Regions from separate parts of the Arthrobacter sp. TJ-263 genome, predicted to be linked through region 2. Evidence: predicted binding sites of a transcription regulator. Region 2 holds the regulator's gene; the other holds the start of a gene.

Region 1 (7,541 bases), on a different contig from region 2:
GCGGTCGGGATCGCCCAGCCGCGCAATGCCTCGGGGCCGGCGCTCAGCGTGATCGCGACATATACCAGTGCGGGCACGACGACTCCGCCGATCGCCGCTGCGACGGGCACGACCGCGCGGTCGAACTTGCGCAGGTCACCGGCGACGAACTCGCGCTTCAGCTCCAGGCCCGCGAGGAAGAAGAAGATGGCGAGCAGGCCGTCCGCGGCCCAGGCCCCGATACTCAGCTCGAGGTGCCAGGGCTCGTAGCCGAACCTGAAGTCACGCACCGCGAAGTAGGTGTCCGCTGCGGCGGTGTTCGCGAGGACGAGCGCCAGGACGGTGGCGAGGAGGAGCAGGCCTCCACCGACGGTCTCCTTGCGCAGGATGCCGGAGATGCGCAGGTGTTCCGGGTAGCTGCTGCGGCTGAAGACGATGGCGCCGCGGGGTGGTCCGGGCGGACTGGACGGTGCGTGACTGGAGGTCATGGGTTCCTGGGATCGGGCTCGCTCGTATGAGCGCCGACCAGACTTCCCGGCTCACCAAGACCTCCAGCGTAGCGCGCGGGCGGAGCGGACCGTGAAAAAAGACGCCGCAGCAGGGGGCTTGCGCTGCCCGCTCAGACGAGGGAACTGAAGTGCTCGGCCTTGCCGGTCGGTCCCGCCACGATGATCTCGTCGTCGTCGTACAGGGTGGTCTGCGCTGTCGTGTAGTCCCATTCGCCGCCCTTGCGCTTGACGGCGACAACCGTGACGCCGTGTTTGGCGCGCAGGCCAGTGGTGCCGAGCTCGCGGTCCCAGTACTCCCGTGGCGGCCGGGTCTTGACCATGGCGAAGTTGTCCTCGAACTCGACGTAGTCGAGCATGGTGCCACGGACGAGGTGGGCGACGCGCTTGCCCATGTCGTGCTCGGGACGGATCACGCGCTCCACACCCAGCTGGGAGAGGATCTGGGCGTGCGGCTCGCTGACGGCCTTCGCCCAGATGGTGGGCCGATCGAAGCGTAGGAGGATCGATGTGGTCAGGATGCTCGCTTCCAGGTCGCTGCCGATGCCCACGACGACGCGGTCGAAGTCCGGCAGCGACAGCTGGCGCAGGGCCTCCTCCTTCGTGGTGTCGGCACGCACCACGTGCGTGAGCAGGCCGTTGTAGGACTGGACGGTGTCCTCGTCGTCGTCGATCCCGAGGACTTCGGTCCCGGCGTTCTCGAGTTCGAGGGCCAAGGCACCTCCGAACCGGCCGAGGCCGATGACGGCGACGGAATCCGCGGCAGCGATCGCATCGGCGGGCCTGGAGGAGAAGATGTGGTGCCTAGCCAATGAGGGGCCTTTCCTTCGGGTATTCGTAGTAGAGGGGTTTGGAGCGCAGCGCCAGCGCCGTGGCGAGGGTGACCGGGCCGAGGCGTCCGGCGAACATCACGAGGATCAGGACCACCTGGCCCGCGGACGGGATGCCGGCCGTGATGCCCGTGGAGAGGCCGACCGTCGCGAAGGCGGAGATCACCTCGAAGAGGATCCGGTCGAGGCCGAAGTCGGTGGTGAGCATGAGGAACATGGTCGCGGTGGTGACGAGCCCGACGGCGAGCAGGACGATCGAGATGGCCTGCCGCTGGGCGGAGCGGGGCAGGCGCTTGCCGAAGACGTTGACGGCGGTGCCTCCGCTGATCTCGGTGTAGAGGATGAAGAACAGAACCCCGAACGTGGTGATCTTCAGGCCACCGGCTGTTCCGGCGGGGCCGCCTCCGATGAACATCAGCACGTCCATGACCAGGAGGGTCACCGGATCGAGGTGCGCGAAGTCGACGCTGTTGAAACCGGCCGTCCGTGTCATCACGGACTGGAAGAATCCCGCGAGGATCCGCTCCCGCGGCCGCATCGCCCCGAGGGTGGCGGGGTTGGACCACTCGACGAGGGTGATGCAGACAGTACCCAGGACGAGCAGGGCCACCGTGCCGCTCAGGACGAGCTTGGTGGTCATGTGCCACTTCCGGGGGAACCGGAAGTGGCGGCGCAGCTCGAAGAGGACCGGGAAGCCCAGCCCGCCGATGATGACGGCGGCGCAGATCGGCAGGCAGATCCACGGGTCGCCCACGAATCCGATCAGGCTGTCGCTGAACAGCGCGAATCCGGCGTTGTTGAAGGCGGACACCGCGTGGAAGATCCCGAGCCACACCGCTTCCCCGAAGTCGTGGCCGTAGTGCAGCCGGAAGCGGGCGGCGAGCAGCACCGCCGTCACGGACTCCACGACCAGGGTGATCCGCAGGACGCCCAGGAGCACGGTGCGGACGTCGCCGAAACCCACGCTCTTGGTCTCCGCCGCCGTCGAGATGCGCGAGCGAAGGCCCATCCGGCGGGCCAGGAGGACACCCAGGAGGGAGGCGAAGGACATGATGCCGAAGCCGCCGACCTGGATGAGCCCCAGGATGATCACGTGGCCGGCACCGGTCCAGTAGACCGGCGTGTCGACGACGATCAGACCGGTGACACAGACGGCGGAGGTGGCCGTGAAGAGCGCCTCGAGGAACGTGGCGCTTCCTGCTCCCACCTTCGAGCTCGGGAGCATCAGCAGCACCGTACCGACGAGGATCGCCGCCCCGAAGCCCAGCACGATCACCTGGGCAGGATGGCGGGGACCGAGCCGTTCCAGCCGGACAGCGACGGTGTGTGCGGCCCGGTGCAGGCGGGCGGCCGTGGAACGGCGGAACTTCCGGACCGGTGCGGTGCGTGACGTGACGGGGATGCCCTCGACCTCCGGGGACGGTGCGACCGGTGCGGACGATCCGCACCGGTGGCTCATTCAACCCGACGACCGGTCGCGGATGTGGCGTCTTTACGCTTTTTTGATGCGCCCTGCGCCGTGAGGAGCCCTGCCTCCCGCAGCAGCTCGTTGGTCGAGCGTCAGGCCCGGACGAGGAGGTCCGGCAGGTCGGCGATCGTCGGCACCTCGTGGTCCGGGCGTGTCATGACGGCCGGGTAGGGTCCCCCGGAGCGGTTGAGCCAGACCGTGCGGAGACCAGCCCGCGCGGCCCCGTCAATGTCCCACGGGTGGACCGCGACGAGTACGACGTCGTCCGCCGCCCGCTGGATCGCCCGGAGGGCATAGGCATAGGACTCCGGGGCGGGCTTCCATCGCGGTGCGTCCTCGACGGACAGGACGGGGCCGACGTCGGCGCGGACGCCTCCCCGCTCGAGGAGCGCCTCCGCGGTCGCGGCAGCGCCGTTGGTGAGCGCTGCCAGCTCGAAGCCCCGGCCGGTCAGGGCCCGGAACCCCTCGACGACGTCCGGGTGGAGGGGCAGCCCCTGCAGGCTCGTCATCACGTGCGCGACCGCATCCTCGACGTCCCGGTTGAGCGGCTGCCCCGCGAGGACCGTGCGGAGGGCATCATCGGCGACCTCGCCGAAGGGCACGTTGTACCCGGCGGCCGTGAGGGCGAACCCGTCACGGAGCACCGAGGCGAACCACAGCGCGGCCAGCTGCGGGGGAGCGCCGACCTCCTCGAAGTGCTGGGACATCCGCCCCATGTCCGAGAGGGTCTCGTTGACGTCGAACAGCACGAGGGGCAGGGCCATTACTGGCGGTACCCCTCCACCTGGCTGACGGGACGGGTGCCGGCATCGGCCGGGTTCTCTCCGGCGTCGGCCTTCGCCCGGCGCTGGCGCAGCAGGTCCCAGCACTGGTCGAGATCCTCCTCGACGCGCTTGAGGCGGGTGGCGTGGTCCTGCTGCTCCGCTCCCGCGCCGGCGTCCTGGGGCTGCTCCCGGAGGTCGTGCTCTTCCTGGACGAGTGTCTGGATGCGCTGCAGGATGTCCTGGTTGTCCATGGTGCTGTCCCTTCGTGCGGTGGTGCCCGGCAGGCGCCCAAAACGCTCAGCAGGCTTTCCTTCAGGCTACTGAGGCAGCACAGCGATGACCAGCACGGTTATCGGCGGGAATCCGGGCGCGGCCACACCCGCACTGCCGTACCGGGGGAATTTGGCGCGGCGCCCGGATGGCCTAAGCTATGGGAGAACCAGTTGCCTGTGTAGCTCAGTCTGGTAGAGCATCCGCTTCACACGCGGAAGGCCCGGGGATCGAGGCCCCGCGCAGGCACGAGGATCGGCTGGAGACAGCACCACGGAGAAGGTCCGTACCGATACGTCGGAACGGACCTTCTCTGCGTCCCGGGGTTTTCGTCCTGAGCGAACACCACCTCTTAGCACTCGCCGGGTCCGAGTGCTAACATTTTTCGTAGTTGAGCGGAGGGCGCTCAACCCTGAAGAACCAACCACCTGCCGGTGGCATCAGCGAAGGAGTTGTTTCCCGTGGCCATGAAATTCGATCCTTTCCGCGAGCTGGACCGCGTGACCGGCGCCCTGTTGGAGGGCCGCCCCGGACTGCGCCTCATGCCGATGGACCTCTACCGGGAGAAGGACCACTACGTCCTCTCCGCGGACCTCCCGGGCATCGACCCGGGATCGGTCGACATCGACGTCGACGGCCAGCTCCTGACGATCCGCGCCGAACGCACGCTGCGCAGTGCCGAGGGCGTCAAGTGGCTGACCCGCGAGCGTGAGAGCGGTTCGTTCCTGCGCCAGCTCAACCTCGGCCAGGGCGTCGACACGGAGGGTATCGCCGCCCGCTACGAGAACGGCGTCCTCAGCGTGACGATCCCCGTCATCGAGCGCGCGAGGCCCCGCAAGATCGAGGTGGTCAGCGGGGAATCCGCCGAGCCGGTACGGTCCTCCGCCTCCGATCCGGCCCCCCAGGGCGCCGTCGACGCGTAGGACCGCCCACCCGAGTACCCCCGGACAACCGCCCGGGGGTACTCGGCGTCGATCCCCACGTTCCCCTTGCATGCTGCGCGGCCGGGTGCGAAGGATGGGGACATGGACTTCACACCGAGCAGAGCAATCGTCACGGGTTCCGATTCCGGCATCGGCCGCGCGACGGCCATCGCCCTCGCCGCGGCGGGCTGCGACGTCGGCGTCACCTGGCACTCCGACCGGGAGGGAGCCGAGGAGACCGCGCGGCTCGTACGGGAGAAGGGCGCGCGGGCCGCCGTCGCGCGACTCGACACCACGGACGCGCCGGCCTGCGGCGACGTCGTCGACCAGCTCGCTCACGAACTCGGCGGGCTCGACGTCTTCGTCAACAACGCCGGCGTCAACGGCGGCACCATGTTCATGGAGACGGACTGGGACACGTGGCGCGGCACCATGGGCGCGAACCTCGACGGTGCGTTCGTCTGTCTCCAGCGCGCGGCACGGCACATGATCGACGGCGGCCGCGGTGGACGCATCATCGCCGTCACCAGCGTGCACCAGGAGCAGCCCCGCGTGGGATCGGCGGCGTACGACGCCTCCAAGCACGGCCTCGGCGGTCTCATCCGGACCATCGCCCTCGAACTGGCGGACCGGGGCATCACCGCCAACGCCGTGCTGCCCGGCGAGATCAACACCCCCATGAACGACTCCGAGGAACAGGACCCCCACTCCATGGACCGTCCCGGCATCCCGCTCGGACGCCCCGGCGCGCCCGAGGAGATCGCGGACGTCGTCGCCTTCCTCGCCTCCGGTGCCTCCAGCTACGTCAACGGGGCATCGTTCGTGGTCGACGGCGGCATGCTCCTCATGGGACCCCAGGCGGGGTCGCACCTGACGAGCGGGGACTGGCGGACGCTGTGACCTCGCCGCGACGAAAGCGGCCTCAACCTTCAGCAGCCATTCACGCGCCGTTCAGGAAGCGTGGCTAGCGTTGGAGTCCCGGAACCTTCCGAAAGGCCCACCATGAACGCTCTCCCTGCAGCCCCCGATTCCGAGGTCCAGGACTGGTCGGGCTTCACGCGCGGCCAGCATGTCACCCTCCACCACGCCACGGGCCCCCAGCTCGGCGGTGTCCTGGACATGAGGACCGACGACGCCTCCGTGGTGTGGATCCTGCTGAACGACGGCGGCGGCCGGCGGCTCGTCCACCGGGCGGACGGCTACCGCCTCCGTCACGCCTGACCCGCCCCGCCCGCTGAGGGTCCGTCCACCTGCCGTCCACCTTGGGTTCACCGGACGGCCACCTGTAACGTGACCGGGGTGAGAATTCGTACCGCCCTGTCCCTGACGCTCGCCGTCGCCCTCGGCCTGACCGCCTGCGGATCCGACTATCCCCTCGGGCCGGAGCAGGAAGCGGCAGCCAGGAACGGCGACATGGGACTCCAGGGCGCAGTGACGGCCTCCGGGTCCTCCGCTCAGGGACCGGCCATGGATGCGTGGCGCACGGGGTTCTCCGCCGTGTACCCCCGAGCCCAGGTGCAGTACTCGCCAGATGGTTCCGGTGCGGGACGCGGTGCGCTGCTCGCAGGCGCCGTGGGCTTCGCCGGCTCGGATGCCTACCTCAGCGACGAGGAACTCACGGAGTCCACAGAGGCGTGCGGACCGGACGGCGCCTTCAACATCCCCGCCTACGTCTCGCCGATCAGCGTGGCGTTCAACCTGCCCGGGATCTCGGCACTGAACCTTGACGCCGCCACCGTCGCCCGGATCTTCCGCGGTGAGATCACCAGGTGGGACGATCCCTCGATCACCGCGCAGAACGACGTCGACCTCCCCGCGCTGTCCATCGCGGCAGTGAGCCGCTCCGACGACTCGGGCACCACCGAGAATTTCACCGACTACCTCCACGCCGTGGTCCCGGAGATCTGGACCGAGGAGGCCGACGGGACGTGGCCGGCGGGCCTCGCCAACGAGAACGCCAAGGGAAACGCAGGCGTGGTCAGCACCGTGGCCGCCACCGTCGGCGCCGTGACGTATGCCGATGACTCCGCCGTCGGCGGTCCCCTCGGACGGGTGGCACTGAAGGTCGGCGGAGACTACGTGGACGTGAGCTCCGAGGCCGCCGCGGCCGCCGTCGACCTCGCGGGCCGCGTGCCCGGACGCAAGGACCACGACATCGCCCTGGACCTCGACCGGAGGACCAGCGAACCCGGGGTCTACCCGCTGGTCCTGGTGTCCTACCACGTGTACTGCTCGCGGTACGAGAACGAGGCGACCGCCGACGTCGTGCGCGCATTCGGCACCTACGCCGTCAGCGAGGAAGGCCAGGTCGGAGCCGCAGAGGCCACGAGGAGTTCGCCCATCTCACCGGAACTGTCACGCCAGGCCACCGACGCGATCGCATCCATCGAGGTGGGAGACATCCCCTAGGACGCGGAAAGGCGGACCCCCGACGGGATCCGCCTCCTGCGGCACCGGGCCCGTCAGCCGACGCGCGGGCCGCCCGACTCGGGATCGTCCGCCGAGGTGTCGGGCCAAGTGCCGTTAGCCGGCTCCCCCTCGGACGTGACACCCGAGGGCGGTGCCGCGACGTCGCCGCGCCAGGCGCCGGTCTCGCCGCCGCTCTTCTCGATGAATGCCTTGAACCGCTTGAGGTCCCCCTTCACCTGTGAGGCATCGGCGTTGACGACGGCCCCGACCTTCTCGATGAACGTCTCCGGGTGCCAGTCGATCTGCACCATGAGCCGCGTGGTGTTCTCGTCCAGGCGGTGGAAGGTGACCACGCCGGCATGGGATTTCCCGTCGGTGCTCGTCCACGCCAC
Region 2 (7,541 bases):
GCGGTCAGGACGACGGCGGCGAGCCGGGACCGGCGCCGAAGGGGCGGCCTTCCGCCGGTCCGGCCCGTATCCGTGGTGTTCAGGGTCATAGTGGTCCTTCCCCGGCCATGCGTCGCTGCAGGCCGGACTGAGGAGGAGTGGATACTCCTACCCTAGGGACGCCGGGGGCTGAGCAGAAGGTCTTCGCAAAACTTTCACGCAATCTTTCGGGGGGCCCGCGGCCTGCGCTAGATTAGGGCCATGACCCCCGGGAAGCGTCGCGAGCGGCCACGCCTGGACGACGTCGCCCGCACTGCCGGCGTCAGCGTCCCCACCGTGTCGCGCGTCCTGAACGGCAAGGGCGGTGCTTCCCAGGAGACCCGGGAGGCCGTCCTCGCGGCGATGGACAGCCTGGGCTACGAGCGGCCCTCCCGCACGGCCGGGCGCTCCAAGGGGCAGATCGGCGTCGTGGTCCCGGACCTCGTGAACCCCATCTTCCCGGCCTTCGCCGGCGCCATCGCGGCCCTGCTGGCACCCAACGACTACATCCCCGCCCTGTGCACCCTGCCGGGCGGGGGCATCACCGAGGACGAGTACGTCGCCCTCATGCTGGACCAGGGCGTCAGCGGGATCATCTTCGTCTGCGCCGCCCACTCCGACGGCCGGGCGAGCATGGAGCGCTACCGGCGCCTGCGCGGCCGGGTGCCGTTCGTGCTCGTCAACGGGGCCAGGCCCGAGATCGACGCGCCATCCGTCTCCAACGACGACGCCACCGCCATCCGCACGGCCGTCCGGCACCTCGTGGCGCAGGGCCACCAGCGCGTGGGCTTCGCGACGGGCCCCGACCGTTTCATCCCGAGCCGTCGCAAGCTGGAGGGTTTCCGCTCCGGGCTCGTCCAGTTCCTCGGCGAGGACGACGCCGAGCCGCACGTCGCGACGAGCATGTTCACCATCGAGGGCGGGCAGAGCGCAGCGAACGAGCTCATCGATGCGGGACACACGGCGATCGTCTGCGCCTCCGACGTGATGGCCCTCGGCGCCGTCCGTGCCGCCCGGACCCGCGGCCTGCGGGTGCCGGAGGACATCTCGGTGGTAGGTTTCGACGATTCCCCGCTCATGGCCTTCACCGATCCGCCGCTGACGACCCTGCGGCAGAACGTGGCGGCGATGGCGGAGGCCGCCGTCCACGCGCTGGTCACCGAACTGGACGGGGACCGGGCCTCGCGGAACGAGATCCTGTTCCAGGCGGACCTGGTGGTCCGCGGCTCCACCGGGGCGGGGCCCGCGGTGCGGACCGGCCCCGGGTCCTCCGGGGGCTAGTTGAACGCCTGGGTGGAGGTGCGCGCCGACTCGGGGCGCCACACCATGAGGGCCTGGCTGCGGGGGCGGGGACGCTGCCCGCGGACGAGGGTGACGACGTCCCCCGCGAGACCGGCGGCGAAGACCCGGCTCGATTCGGCGTGGACGTGGCGGGCTGCCAGTTCGGAGGTCAGTTCCGCGACGCGCGCCTGGAGCGCCGCGACCTGGTTCTCGAGGTCGAGGATCCGCCGAATACCCTCCAGCGACACCCCTTCGTGCGAGAGGCGCTGGATCTCGCGCAGCGTACTGACGTCCTTCTGGGAGTAGCGCCGCGCACGGCCCGGCGCCCGGCTCGGCGTCACGAGGCCCAGGCGGTCGTACTGGCGGAGCGTCTGGGGGTGCATGTCGGCGAGCTCGGCGGCCACCGAGATGACATAGATGGGCAAGGTGTGGTCCATGGCGGGTCTCCTTCCGTTGCCGATGCTCCCGGATGCTGCTCGGAGGTACTGCGCGAACGTCCTGCTACAGGCGCGCCTTCGCGGCCAGGCCCGCCCGTGGATCCGCGTCCTTCGTGGCGGCGCGGAACGTCTCCACCGCCGCTTCCGCCTCCTTCGAGAGGTTCTGCGGAACGACGACGTCGACGACCACCAGCAGGTCACCGGTCGTCTTCGAGGTCTTCACCCCACGGCCCTTGAGCCGGAGGGTCCTGCCCGACGGCGTGCCGGCGGGTACCCGCATAGTGACCATCTCGCCGCTGAGCGTCGGCACCTGGATCTCGGCGCCCAGCGCCGCCTCCGGGAAGCTGACGGGCACGTGCAGGCGAATGTTGTCGCCGTCGCGCTTGAAGAGCGGATGCTCCTTCACGCTGACGCTGACCATGAGGTCACCGGGACCGGCCTGGCCCGGCTGGCCCTTGCCCTTGACCCGGACCTTCTGGCCGTCGCGGATCCCGGCCGGGATCCGGACGTCGATCTGCTCCCCGGAGGGTTCGCGCAGGCCGATCGTCGTGCCGTTGATGGCACCGGCGAAGGAGATGGACGTACTTGCCGTGCGGTCCGCGCCCTTCTGCGGGCGGGTGGACTGGAACCCGCCGGGGAAGCCGCCGCCGCCCATGCCCCCGCCACCGAACAGGTCGGCGAACTCGGGCGGCAGGTTGCCGTTCGAGAAACCGGTGCGCTGGCGGGTGCCTGCGCCCTGGCCGAAGAGGTTGCCGAAGACGTCCTCGAAGCCGGCGTTGGCCCCGGCGCCGCCGCCTGTTCCGCCTGCGGAGAAGCGCGCGCCGCCGCCCATCGCGCGGATGGCGTCGTACTGCTGGCGCTGCTCGGCGTCGGACAGGACGGAGTAGGCCTCCGACACATCCTTGAAGGTGCGCTCCGACGCCGCAGCCCCCTGGTTCTGGTCCGGGTGGTGCTTGCGCGCGAGCTTCCGGTACGCCTTCTTGATGTCGTCGCCGGACGCGTCCTTGGAGACACCCAGGATCTTGTAGAAATCCTTGTCGACCCAATCCTGACTAGCCACTGGGCGTCTCCTTCCGTAGTTCTTCCGATTCGAAAAGTGGGTAAGCGTGCTACGCCGGGACAGTTCCCGAGGAAGGCGGCTTCAATATTCCAAGGGCCGCCAAGGCCCGCAGGAATTTCGTTGCCGCCGTTCGGGAACTGTCCCGGCGCCCGTGCCGCTGATTACTCCGGCACTGCCACGATCACCTGGGCGGCCCGGAGGACGCGCTCCCCCTTGCGGTAGCCCGCGCGGAGGATCTGGCTGACGCTGTCGGCCTGGACGTCCGCACTCGGCTGCTGGATGAGCGCCTCGTGGACGTTCGGGTCGAACGCGACGCCGATCTCGTCGATCCGGGTCAGTTCGTACGTCTTCAGGACGTTCTCGAGCTTGCCCGCGATGGCCGCGAACGGTCCCTCCGCGAGATCGCCGTGCTGACGGGCGGCGTCGATGTCGTCGAGGACGGGCATCAGCGAGTTGAGGACGCCGATGACCGCCTGGTCGCGGGCGACGTCCCGGTCACGCTCGACGCGGCGCCGGTAGTTGACGTACTCCGCCTGCAGACGGAGCAGGTCGTTGCGGAGCTCCGCGACGACGTCCACCGCCGGGTTGCTCTCGCCCTCGGCACCGGCCTCGTTCAGAATGGCCTCGGCCTGGGCCAGGGCGTCCCCGTCGGAAGCGTCGGCTGCGGGCGTGGCCTGCGCTCCGGCCGCGGATTCCTCCGCGGCCGGCTCGCCGGCGTCCTGCTGCTGCCCACGGACTTCGCCTGTCTCGGGGTCGATCCTCCGGCTGTCGGATGAGTTCACCGGTTCCGACTGGTGCTCTTCTTCGTTTCCGTGGTGCGGCATGACTACTTCTTCTCGCTGGTGTCTTCGTCAACCACTTCGGCGTCGACGATGTCCTCGTCGGTACCGGCGGAGGCTGGCTGGTCGTCGGCGGGCGCTGCGCCGGCCTGGCCGGCGTCCTGCTGCGCCGAGGCGTAGATCGCTTCGCCGAGCTTGGACTGCGAGGCCTGCAGCTTCTCGAAGGCCGCCTTGACCTCGTCGTCGTTGTCCTGCGTCTCCAGGGCCTTCTTGAGGGCGTCGACGTCGGCCTGGACCTCGGTCCTGACCTCCTCGGGCAGCTTGTCCGCGTTGTCGGCGATCAGCTTGTCCACCGAGTAGGCGAGCTGCTCGGCGCCGTTGCGGATGTCAGCGGCCTCGCGGCGCTTCTTGTCCTCGGCGGCGTGCTCTTCGGCCTCGCGCACCATGCGGTCGATGTCCTCCTTGGAGAGCGAGGAACCACCGGTGATGGTCATCGACTGCTCGGTGCCGGTGCCCTTGTCCTTGGCGGACACGTGCACGATGCCGTTGGCGTCGATGTCGAACGTGACCTCGACCTGCGGGACGCCGCGCGGAGCCGGTGCGATGCCGGTCAGCTCGAACGTGCCCAGCGGCTTGTTGTCACGCGTGAACTCACGCTCGCCCTGGAACACCTGGATGGCCACCGACGGCTGGTTGTCGTCCGCCGTGGTGAAGGTCTCGCTGCGCTTGGTGGGGATGGCCGTGTTGCGCTCGATGAGCTTGGTCATCATGCCGCCCTTGGTCTCGATGCCCAGGGACAGCGGGGTGACGTCGATGAGGAGGACGTCCTTGCGCTCGCCCTTCAGGACACCGGCCTGCAGCGCGGCACCGACGGCCACGACCTCGTCCGGGTTGACGCCCTTGTTGGGCTCCTTGCCGCCCGCGAGCTCCTTGACGAGCTCGCCGACGGCGGGCATGCGGGTGGAGCCGCCGACCAGGACGATGTGGTCGATGTCGGCCACCTTGATGCCGGCTTCGGTGATGACGTCGTGGAACGGCTTCTTCGTGCGGTCCAGGAGGTCCTTGGTGAGGTCCTGGAACTTGGCGCGGGAGAGGTGCTCGTCGAGGTGGACGGGGCCGTCCGGCGTCACCGAGAGGTACTGCAGGGAGATGTTGGTGGACGTCGCCGAGGACAGTTCCTTCTTGGCCTGCTCGGCGGCTTCCTTCAGTCTCTGCAGGGCGATCTTGTCCTTGGAGAGGTCGGCGCCCTTGGCCTTGGCCTGCGAGAGCAGGTAGTCCACGACGCGCTGGTCCCAGTCGTCGCCACCGAGGCGGTTGTCACCGGCGGTCGAGCGGACCTGGATGGTGGAGAAGGCGTCCTCGTCCTTGCCGACTTCGAGCAGGGAGACGTCGAACGTTCCGCCGCCGAGGTCGAACACGAGGATCAGCTCGTCCTCCTTGCCCTTGTCCAGGCCGTAGGCGAGGGCCGCGGCGGTGGGCTCGTTGACGATACGCAGCACCTTCAGGCCCGCGACCTCGCCGGCCTCCTTGGTGGCCTGGCGCTCGGCGTCGTTGAAGTACGCCGGCACGGTGATCACGGCGTCGGTGACCTTCTCGCCGAGGTAGCTCTCGGCGTCGGTCTTGAGCTTCTGGAGGATGCGCGCCGAGATCTCCTGCGGCGTGTACTTCTTGTCGTCGATGGCGACGTTCCAGTCGGTTCCCATGTGGCGCTTGACCGACGCGATGGTGCGGTCGATGTTGTTGACTGCCTGGCGCTTGGCGATCTCGCCCACCAGGACCTCGCCGGACTTGGAGAATGCGACGATCGACGGCGTGGTGCGGGCGCCCTCGGCGTTCGCGATGACGGTGGGCTCGCCGCCTTCGAGAACCGAGACGACCGAGTTGGTGGTTCCGAGGTCAATACCTACTGCACGTGACATGCAAATTCCTTTCGACTGCCCGGGGTTTGCGAGGCGCTCATCCGCCGGGCGCGTAGATTGAGCGTTCTGCACTCAAGTATACGGGCCGGCCGGGTCAGGTCCAAACGGAGTTGAGTCCGATCGACTCAACTCCGGCCTCTAGGCGGCCGGTACGGCGGTGATGAGTCCTTCGCGGAAGGCGTCCACGAAGAGCGCGTGGTCCTCGCGCACCGTGGCCGCGTAGGCCTCTCCGAACCCGACGATGTCCTCGAGGAAGTCCTCGCGTGAGCGGTCCACGGCGGCCAGGATGGCGGTCTCGGTGCGGAACGGTACGAGGTCATGGTCGCTGTCCTCGTCGGTCGAGCAGTGGATCTTCGCCGTCGCCTGCCCCAGCGCCTCGAGCACCGGCACCATCTGCTCGGGCTCGGTGAGGTCCTCCCAGGAGAGGTCCCGCTTGTAGGGTGAGAGCTCCGACACCACGAAGGAGACGCCGCGGATCGTCGTGTAGCCGAGGAACGGGTCGGTGTGGGTCTGCAGGGACCGCTGGCTGATGACGGCGCGGTGCCCGTCGTCCACGAAGTAGCCGCGGACCCGCTCGTCGTCCACGATCCGGCTGGGCGCAGCGATGTTCGACTGCTTCATCGTGAGGATGATGTCGTTCTCCTGGGCCTCGTCGAACCCCTCGATCAGCACGTTGTAGGTCGGCAGGCCGGCACTGCCGATCCCGAACCCCTTCTTGCCCACGATGCCCTTCACCCGGTAGAACACCCGCCGGCGGGACCGCTCGCTGTCCGGGATGGTGGAGAGGTAGCGGTCGAAGGCGTCGGCCACCTCCCGGTGCTCGTCGTCGTCGAGCACCCGGATCGACCCGTCGTCCCGGAACTGGCGCTCGTAGTCCTCGATGAGGGTGAGCGCGTCGAGCAGCCGCGTCCTGCGCGCCGCCCGGGCCTGCTGCAGCACCCGGTAGACGGGTCCGTCCGTGTTGTCGAGTCCGAAGGCGAAGGTGGACTGCTCGTCCTCCACGTAGTCCGCGACCCGGCCGAGATAGGCCTCGAGGTAGATGCGCGAGAGGTCGCGCACCGACTGCGACGGCAGTGCCTTCTGCCAGCACAGCAGCGTCAGCGACGCGACGAAGCGGCGGAGGTCCCACGAGAAGTGGCCCACGTAGGCCTCGTCGAAGTCGTTGACGTCGAACGTGAGGCGGCCCTCGTTGCTCATGTAGGTGCCGAAGTTCTCCGCGTGCAGGTCGCCGTGGATCCACACCCGGCTCGTGCGCTCGTCCGCCCAGGCGTCGTCGAGCTGTGCCATGTCGGTGTAGAACAGGGCCGCACTGCCCCGGTAGAAGGCGTACGGATCGGCGGCCATCTTCCGGAACCGCGCCCGGAAGGCGAGGGGGTCGACGCCCATGAGGTCCTGGTGGGCCTCCACGAGGGTGCTCACGATGTGCTGCTGACGGGACTCGGTGGCTGCCATCACGCCACCGTACGCGCGTTCCCTGTGGATCCCGACCGCGGGTGGAGAAGCGGGTGGAGAAGCGGGTGGAGAAGCGGGTGGAGGATCAGTGATGCGTGAGGACGGCGCGTTGCGGCGTGACGTGCGAGGCGCGTCGCGCCTTCAGGAACCCGTCCACCACATCCCAGGCGACGAACAGGACCACCACCCCGGTGACGATGGAGGCGATGGTCCAGCCGCCGCCGGTCGCGGCGGCCGGATCCCACCCGACGGCGTCGACGAAGTCGGGATTGAGCAGCCGCCCCCCGGACCACAGGAGGACCGCGGGCACCGCGAAGGCGAGGGCGAGGGCGAGGACGAGATTTACGACGGCGGCCGCCCAGGACCAGTCCCGCAGGTACAGCCAGGCCGCGAAGACGGCCTCGGCGGCGATCAGCCCGAGGAACCACGGGAGCCAGAAGGACCACAGCGCGGGATCGAGCAGCGGGACAGCGCTTCCGTCCGCGGCCCTGACGACGGAGGACACCTGCTGCCAGAGGACGGTCACCGCCAGGGCGGCGAGGAAGACGAGGGATGCGATGAACTCCGGCAGCCGGCTGCGCCGGGAGTGGTCGGG

What was found. The regulator HspR, encoded in region 2, represses chaperone genes until heat shock. The targets are predictions, from matches to a motif close to AAGTTGAGTCNNNNNGACTCAACTT.
Region 1: AC4D2F_RS16275 (Hsp20/alpha crystallin family protein) is a predicted target of HspR. The motif match lies at 4,206-4,230, and genes of this name have one in related genera.

What each region holds. Positions count from the first base shown of each region.
Region 1 is NZ_JBZCNE010000003.1:442,345-449,885, forward strand. Features, by position in the region: gene nhaA (Na+/H+ antiporter NhaA) at 1-467, opposite strand, end outside; gene AC4D2F_RS16250 (potassium channel family protein) at 599-1,297, opposite strand; gene AC4D2F_RS16255 (TrkH family potassium uptake protein) at 1,290-2,774, opposite strand; gene AC4D2F_RS16260 (haloacid dehalogenase type II) at 2,876-3,547, opposite strand; gene AC4D2F_RS16265 (DUF2630 family protein) at 3,547-3,798, opposite strand; tRNA gene AC4D2F_RS16270 (tRNA-Val) at 3,993-4,066, shown strand; gene AC4D2F_RS16275 (Hsp20/alpha crystallin family protein) at 4,285-4,740, shown strand; gene AC4D2F_RS16280 (SDR family oxidoreductase) at 4,843-5,640, shown strand; gene AC4D2F_RS16285 (hypothetical protein) at 5,743-5,961, shown strand; gene pstS (phosphate ABC transporter substrate-binding protein PstS) at 6,040-7,149, shown strand; gene AC4D2F_RS16295 (SRPBCC family protein) at 7,203-7,541, opposite strand, start outside.
Region 2 is NZ_JBZCNE010000001.1:1,741,420-1,748,960, forward strand. Features, by position in the region: gene pulA (pullulanase-type alpha-1,6-glucosidase) at 1-89, opposite strand, end outside; gene AC4D2F_RS08250 (LacI family DNA-binding transcriptional regulator) at 241-1,299, shown strand; gene AC4D2F_RS08255 (heat shock protein transcriptional repressor HspR) at 1,296-1,736, opposite strand; gene AC4D2F_RS08260 (DnaJ C-terminal domain-containing protein) at 1,801-2,796, opposite strand; gene AC4D2F_RS08265 (nucleotide exchange factor GrpE) at 2,958-3,620, opposite strand; gene dnaK (molecular chaperone DnaK) at 3,623-5,494, opposite strand; gene AC4D2F_RS08275 (DUF2252 domain-containing protein) at 5,633-6,946, opposite strand; gene AC4D2F_RS08280 (permease prefix domain 1-containing protein) at 7,032-7,541, opposite strand, start outside.